2 linked regions of the Marinobacterium aestuarii genome follow. Each later gene encodes a partner of the first gene's protein in a complex. Links are inferred from orthologs where the notes say so. Each region holds a gene or a part of one and is shown on either strand. Other genes may lie near its edges. The genes, in order: rpsG and tig.

Evidence for each region.
Region 2: the proteins of rpsG (region 1) and tig are in contact, whole or in part, in a crystal structure (PDB 3GTY), measured with the Thermotoga maritima proteins. The link is inferred for Marinobacterium aestuarii from one-to-one orthologs. Residues at the interface, in WP_004081843.1 of Thermotoga maritima: Lys34, Lys52, Lys55, Glu59, Arg62, Gln63, Glu66, Asn67, Lys69, Val71, Arg95, Ala109, Lys110, Lys111, Gly112, Arg113, Pro114, Glu117, Glu121, Ile124, Ala125, Tyr127, Asn128, Asn129, Thr130, Gly131, Lys135, Asp139, Arg142, Met143; in WP_004081061.1 of Thermotoga maritima: Glu122, Val124, Val129, Leu130, Tyr133, Glu188, Gly259, Ile262, Tyr263, Glu266, Ser270, Glu273, Gln274, Glu277, Arg308, Gln311, Ile312, Ser315, Tyr316, Glu325, Arg329, Arg336, Leu363, Phe366, Trp367, Arg373, Leu377, Arg381, Leu384, Glu387.

Annotation. Positions count from the first base shown.
Region 1 is NZ_CP015839.1:4,884,832-4,887,933, reverse strand. The notes cover bases 1-2,782. They hold rpsG (30S ribosomal protein S7), read left to right. Parts: upstream 1-1,047; coding sequence 1,048-1,518; downstream 1,519-2,782. Other genes in these bases: fusA (elongation factor G), read left to right, coding at 1,534-2,782; rpsL (30S ribosomal protein S12), read left to right, coding at 531-905; rpoC (DNA-directed RNA polymerase subunit beta'), read left to right, coding at 1-366. Outside these bases: more of fusA, read left to right, coding at 2,783-3,102.
Region 2 is NZ_CP015839.1:2,584,547-2,587,724, forward strand. Bases 130-2,987 are described here. They hold tig (trigger factor), read left to right. Parts: upstream 130-817; coding sequence 818-2,158; downstream 2,159-2,987. Other genes in these bases: clpP (ATP-dependent Clp endopeptidase proteolytic subunit ClpP), read left to right, coding at 2,256-2,891. In the rest of the region: ATP-dependent Clp protease ATP-binding subunit ClpX, read left to right, coding at 2,991-3,178. UniProt on the Bacillus subtilis protein: Involved in protein export. Acts as a chaperone by maintaining the newly synthesized protein in an open conformation. Functions as a peptidyl-prolyl cis-trans isomerase.

The sequences.
Region 1 (3,102 bases):
GCAGAAGAAAACGCCGCGCTGGAAGCTGCAGGCAAGATTCCGGCTAAGTTCGAGCGAGTGCTGCTGGGTATCACCAAGGCATCACTGGCAACCGAATCCTTCATCTCCGCGGCCTCCTTCCAGGAGACAACCCGCGTACTGACTGAAGGTGCGGTAACAGGCAAGAAAGACTACCTGCGTGGTCTGAAAGAAAACGTTGTTGTTGGCCGATTGATTCCGGCCGGTACAGGTCTGGCGTATCACCGCGAGCGCAAGCGCAAGAAGCGTGCTGCCCAGGCTCAACCGGGTACAGCGACCGTGAGTGCGGAAGAAGTGCAACAGGCACTGACCGAAGCACTGAACGCTTCGTTGTCGGATTCTGAGTAATTTTTGGTCAGTAATTGACTATAGGGGTCGGAATTGATTAAAATTCCGGCCCCCTTGTGCTGGGACCAGCTGTCGAGCAGGGCGCTTTGTGCATTTTGCACCGACATATGGCTCCGGCTTTTTGGTGTTTATCCATTAATACGTGAAAACGTGGAGTTTGCTTAATGGCAACTATCAACCAGCTGGTGCGTTCGCCACGCAAACGCGCTGTTGAAAAAAGCGACGTTCCTGCTCTGCAGGCTTGTCCTCAGCGTCGTGGCGTATGTACTCGTGTATACACCACTACACCGAAGAAACCTAACTCAGCGCTGCGCAAAGTTTGCCGTGTGCGTCTGACGAACGGTTTTGAAGTGACGTCCTACATCGGTGGTGAAGGCCACAACCTGCAGGAACACTCTGTCGTACTGATTCGCGGCGGCCGTGTAAAAGACTTGCCAGGTGTGCGTTACCACACTGTACGTGGTGCTCTGGACTGCTCCGGCGTCAACGACCGTAGACAGGGTCGTTCGAAGTACGGAACCAAGCGTCCTAAATCTTAATCGTCGTCATTACGGCGAGGCTTTGTAGCGCAAATGGCTATCGGGCTAGACCGGACACGGTAAGAGTAAGGTCAGGCGAACCCGCATAAGCGGCATATCCTGAGTTAACCTGAAGACCTTTTTATAAATTGAGGGCTTATCAATGCCTAGAAGACGCGTCGCTGCAAAGCGCGAAATCCTGCCGGATCCTAAATTCGGTAACAAAACTCTGGCTAAATTCATCAACCACCTGATGGTCAGCGGCAAGAAATCTGTCGCCGAAAAGATCGTTTACGGTGCGCTTGATAAAATCCAGGAACGTACCAAAGCTGACCCGCTGGAAATCTTTGAGAAAGCACTGGAAACAGTACAGCCGATGGTCGAGGTTAAATCCCGTCGTGTTGGTGGTGCTACTTACCAGGTTCCTGTTGAAGTCCGTCCGTCGCGTCGTAACGCTCTGGCCATGCGCTGGCTGGTAGAGTACTCGCGCAAACGTGGCGAGAAGTCCATGGCCCTGCGCCTGGCGGGTGAGCTGGCCGATGCTGCTGAAGGTCGTGGCGCCGCTGTTAAGAAACGCGAAGACGTACATCGTATGGCTGAAGCCAACAAGGCTTTCGCTCACTATCGTTTCTAAACTGAGGATAGAGTCGTGGCTCGTAAAACTCCTATAGCACGCTACCGTAATATCGGTATCTGTGCACACGTAGACGCCGGTAAGACCACCACTACCGAACGTGTACTTTTTTACACTGGTCTGTCACACAAGATCGGTGAAGTGCACGACGGTGCTGCCACCATGGACTGGATGGAGCAGGAACAGGAACGTGGTATTACTATCACTTCCGCTGCGACGACCTGTTTCTGGGCCGGTATGAACCAGCAGTTCGAACCGCACCGCGTAAACATCATCGACACACCGGGGCACGTTGACTTCACTATCGAAGTTGAGCGTTCCCTGCGCGTACTCGACGGTGCCGTGGTTGTGCTGTGTGCCTCCTCCGGCGTGCAGCCACAGACCGAGACTGTATGGCGTCAGGCCAACAAGTACGAAGTTCCGCGCATGGTATTCGTCAACAAGATGGACCGCGCCGGCGCTGACTTCTACATGGTTATCGATCAGCTGAAGAAGCGTCTGGGTGCTGTTCCCGTGGCGATCAACCTGCCAATCGGTGCTGAAGACGAATTCAAGGGCGTTGTTGACCTGATTCGCATGAAAGCCATCATGTGGAATGAAGCCGATCAGGGCATGACCTACGAGCTGGAAGATATTCCGGCCGATCTGCAGGCGCGTGCTGAAGAAATGCGCGAGCAGATGGTTGAAGCCGCTGCCGAAGCCTCTGACGAACTGATGGACAAGTACCTTGAAGGTACTGAGCTGACCGTCGAAGAAATCAAGGCTGGTCTGCGTGCCCGTACCTTGCGCAACGAAGTCGTGCCGATCATGGCCGGCTCCGCGTTCAAGAACAAGGGTGTTCAGTTCATGCTGGACTCCGTGATCGAATACCTGCCGTCGCCGATCGAAGTTAAGGCGATTGAAGGTACTCTGGATGACAAGGACTCTACACCGGCGGTTCGTGCTGCTGATGATAACGCTCCTTTCTCCGCACTGGCGTTCAAGATCGCAACTGACCCCTTCGTTGGTACTCTGACCTTCGTTCGTGTCTACTCCGGTGTTCTGAATTCTGGCGACAGCGTGATCAACTCTGTCAAATCGAAGAAAGAACGTATCGGTCGTATGGTACAGATGCACGCCAACCAGCGTGAAGAGATCAAGGAAGTGTGCGCAGGCGACATCGCCGCACTGATCGGCATGAAGGACGTTACCACGGGTGACACTCTGTGCAGCCTGGACGATCGTATCGTTCTGGAGCGTATGGAATTCCCGGAACCGGTAATCTCTGTTGCTGTTGAGCCGAAATCCAAGGCTGACCAGGAAAAGATGGGTGTCGCGCTGGGCAAACTGGCCCAGGAAGATCCCTCTTTCCGCGTTGAAACCGATCAGGAATCCGGTCAGACAATCATCTCTGGCATGGGTGAGCTTCACCTGGACATCCTCGTTGACCGTATGCGTCGCGAGTTCAAGGTTGAAGCGAACATCGGCAAGCCGCAGGTTGCCTACCGCGAGAAGATCCGCAAGACCGTCGAAGCAAACCACAAGTTTGCCCGTCAGTCCGGTGGTCGCGGTCAGTACGGCCACGTTGTTGTGGAATTCAGCCCG
Region 2 (3,178 bases), 2.3 Mb from region 1 along the record:
GGTTCTGGTGCCGAAAGGTGTGGGAGTTCGAGTCTCCCCGTCCGCACCATGTTTGTCTGAAACGCTGTGGTGGGCGTAGCTCAGTTGGTAGAGCCCCGGATTGTGATTCCGGTGGTCGTGGGTTCAAGCCCCATCGTCCACCCCATTCCTTGTAACAGGCATGGATGTTCAGCGCTTCAATGAATTGCAAGATTCACAGGCAAACCGTTTCAAGGCTTGGTCTGCAGGGGTCAGTTTTTCGAATTGGTCACTAAAGCTCAGGCAGGCTTCATCGCAGTGGTGGGCGTAGCTCAGTTGGTAGAGCCCCGGATTGTGATTCCGGTGGTCGTGGGTTCAAGCCCCATCGTCCACCCCATTCCCGCACCCAGTGTCGGGACGATGATGCTAGTGCTTTGTAAAACCTGCGGTGTAACGAACAGACGCCAGTCTGCTTCAAGGTTGCCCTGCTTGTAACGCTGTGGTGGGCGTAGCTCAGTTGGTAGAGCCCCGGATTGTGATTCCGGTGGTCGTGGGTTCAAGCCCCATCGTCCACCCCATTTCTCGCTATTTTCTCTGTATCTTTCTGTTTTAATTCGTTTTTCTTGATTGAAGGCGAAATTCCTTTATGATCCTTTCCTAGTGGCGAACTCTGCTGCCTTTAATAGTATTCCGCTTGACTATTCGGGGTAACTGGCACAGAATTTCGCGCTTTAGAATTTAGGTTCTGCGGCATCCGTGCCAGGTCGGAAAGCGAGTTTACCGCCAAGCGGGTGTTTTTGGGGACGGATTCGTCCGCAGATCGCGATTAAAAAATGCTGCAAGTTTTGTGAGGAATTCCATGCAAGTTTCTGTTGAAGCGACTTCGGGCCTCGAGCGTCAGATGACGATCACTGTTCCGGCCGAGCGTATCGATAATGATGTAGCCACCCGTGTGCAGGATACTGCGCGTCGCGTGCGTATCGATGGCTTTCGTCCGGGCAAGGTGCCGGTCAAAATAGTTCAGAAGCGCTACGGTGCCGGAATTCGCCAGGAAGTCCTGGGTGAAGTGGTCCAGCAGAGCTTCTACGAAGCGGCGCAGCAGGAAAAGTTGCAGCCCGCCGGCGGCCCGAATATCGAGTTCAAGAAAGACAAGGCGGGTGAAGATTTTGAATTCACCGCGACCTTTGAAGTTTATCCGGAAATCACCCTGGCTGACTTCGCCGCGGCAGAAATCAAGAAACTGAATGCCAGCGTTACCGATGCCGATCTTGAAAAAATGATCGACACCCTGCGCAAGCAGCAGGCTGAGTGGGCTCTGGTTGAGCGCGCAGCTGAAGATGGCGATCGCGTCAAGATCGACTTTGAAGGCTTTATCGATGGCGAAGCTTTCGATGGCGGCAAAGGCGAAGGCATGGACCTGGTGCTGGGCTCCAACACCATGATTCCGGGTTTCGAAACCGGCCTGGTTGGCGCCGTTGCAGGCGACGACAAGGAACTGAACGTAACCTTCCCGGCGGATTACCAGTCCGAAAACCTGCAGGGCAAAGTAGCCCTGTTCAAGGTCAAGGTTCAGAACGTATCTGCCTCTTCACTGCCGGAGCTGAACGAAGAATTCTTCGTCAAGTTCGGTCTGGAAGGCAAGACGCTGGAAGAGTTCCAGGTTGAAGTTCGCAACAACATGGAGCGCGAGCTGAAGCAGGCGCTGAAAATGAAGCTCAAAGAGCAGCTTTTCGGCAAACTGATCAAGCTTAACGCCATTGACGTACCGAGCCCGCTGGTTGATAGCGAGATCGACAATCTGCGCAAGCAGGCGGTACAGCAGTTCGGTGGCGGCAACGCCAACCTCGACCCCAACATGCTGCCCAAGGAACTGTTCGAAGAACAGGCCAAGCGCCGCGTTGCGATCGGTCTGCTGGTACAGGAAGTCATCAAGGCCAACGAACTGAAGGTCGATGAAGACCGCGTTCGCGCCATGGTTGAAGAGCAGGCTCAGACGTATCAGGAGCCGCAGCAGGTTATCGACTGGTACTACAGCAACAAGGAAATGCTGAACCAGATCCAGAGCCTGGCGATGGAAGATCAGGTGGTTGAACAGCTGCTCGCATCTGCTACAGTCGAAGAAGTTGAAGTCAGCTACGAAGACGCGATCAAGCCAGCTCAGCCAGAAGCTGAAGTGGCGGAAGAAGCCGCAGCTGAATAAGGCTGCTGCAGCGACGCTCTAACGAGTCATGGAAAAACGACAGTTGGCTCAGGCTGACTGTCGTTTTTTTCGCTTATAAGGCTAAGGAGAGATTTGCATGTCAGATATCTATACAGGACAGGCGGGAGCCGGAATTAGCTCCAGTCTGGTACCGATGGTGGTCGAGCAGACTGCGCGCGGAGAAAGGGCCTACGATATCTACTCGCGGCTGCTGAAGGAACGCGTGATTTTCATGGTCGGCCAGGTCGAAGACCACATGGCTAACCTGATTGTTGCCCAGCTACTGTTCCTTGAAGCAGAAAACCCGGAAAAGGATATTCACCTTTACATCAACTCGCCCGGTGGCTCGGTGACTGCGGGTCTGGCGATCTACGATACCATGCGCTTCATCAAGCCGGATGTCAGCACCATGTGTATCGGTCAGGCGGCGAGCATGGGTGCATTCCTGCTGGCCGGCGGCGCCAAAGGCAAGCGTTTTGCGCTGCCTAACTCCCGCGTGATGATTCACCAGCCGCTGGGCGGCTATCAGGGTCAGGCGACCGACATTGAGATTCACACCCGTGAAATTCTGTCGATCCGCCAGAAACTGAACGAAATTCTGGCGCACCACACCGGCCAGGATCTGGAAACACTTGCACGTGATACCGATCGTGACAACTTCATGGATCCCCATGCGGCCAAGGCATACGGCCTCATTGATGAAGTACTGGATCGCCGCGTAATCGAAGGCTGATCACGTAAGAACCGTATTATAATTGGCATGCCGGGTTGAAATTGCCCGGCGATGCCATTATCAATAAGGCTTACGCGATCGCACTGTTGAGGTAGTCGAATGTCCGACGAGATTAAAGGTAAAGGCGGAGAAGGCAGCAAGCTGTTCTGTTCGTTCTGTGGCAAAAGCCAGGACGAAGTGCGCAAGCTCATTGCCGGCCCTTCCGTATTTATCTGCGATGAATGTGTCGATCTGTGCAACGACATCATTCGAGAAGAGATCCAGGAAATCGAGAGTCAGGAGCAGAG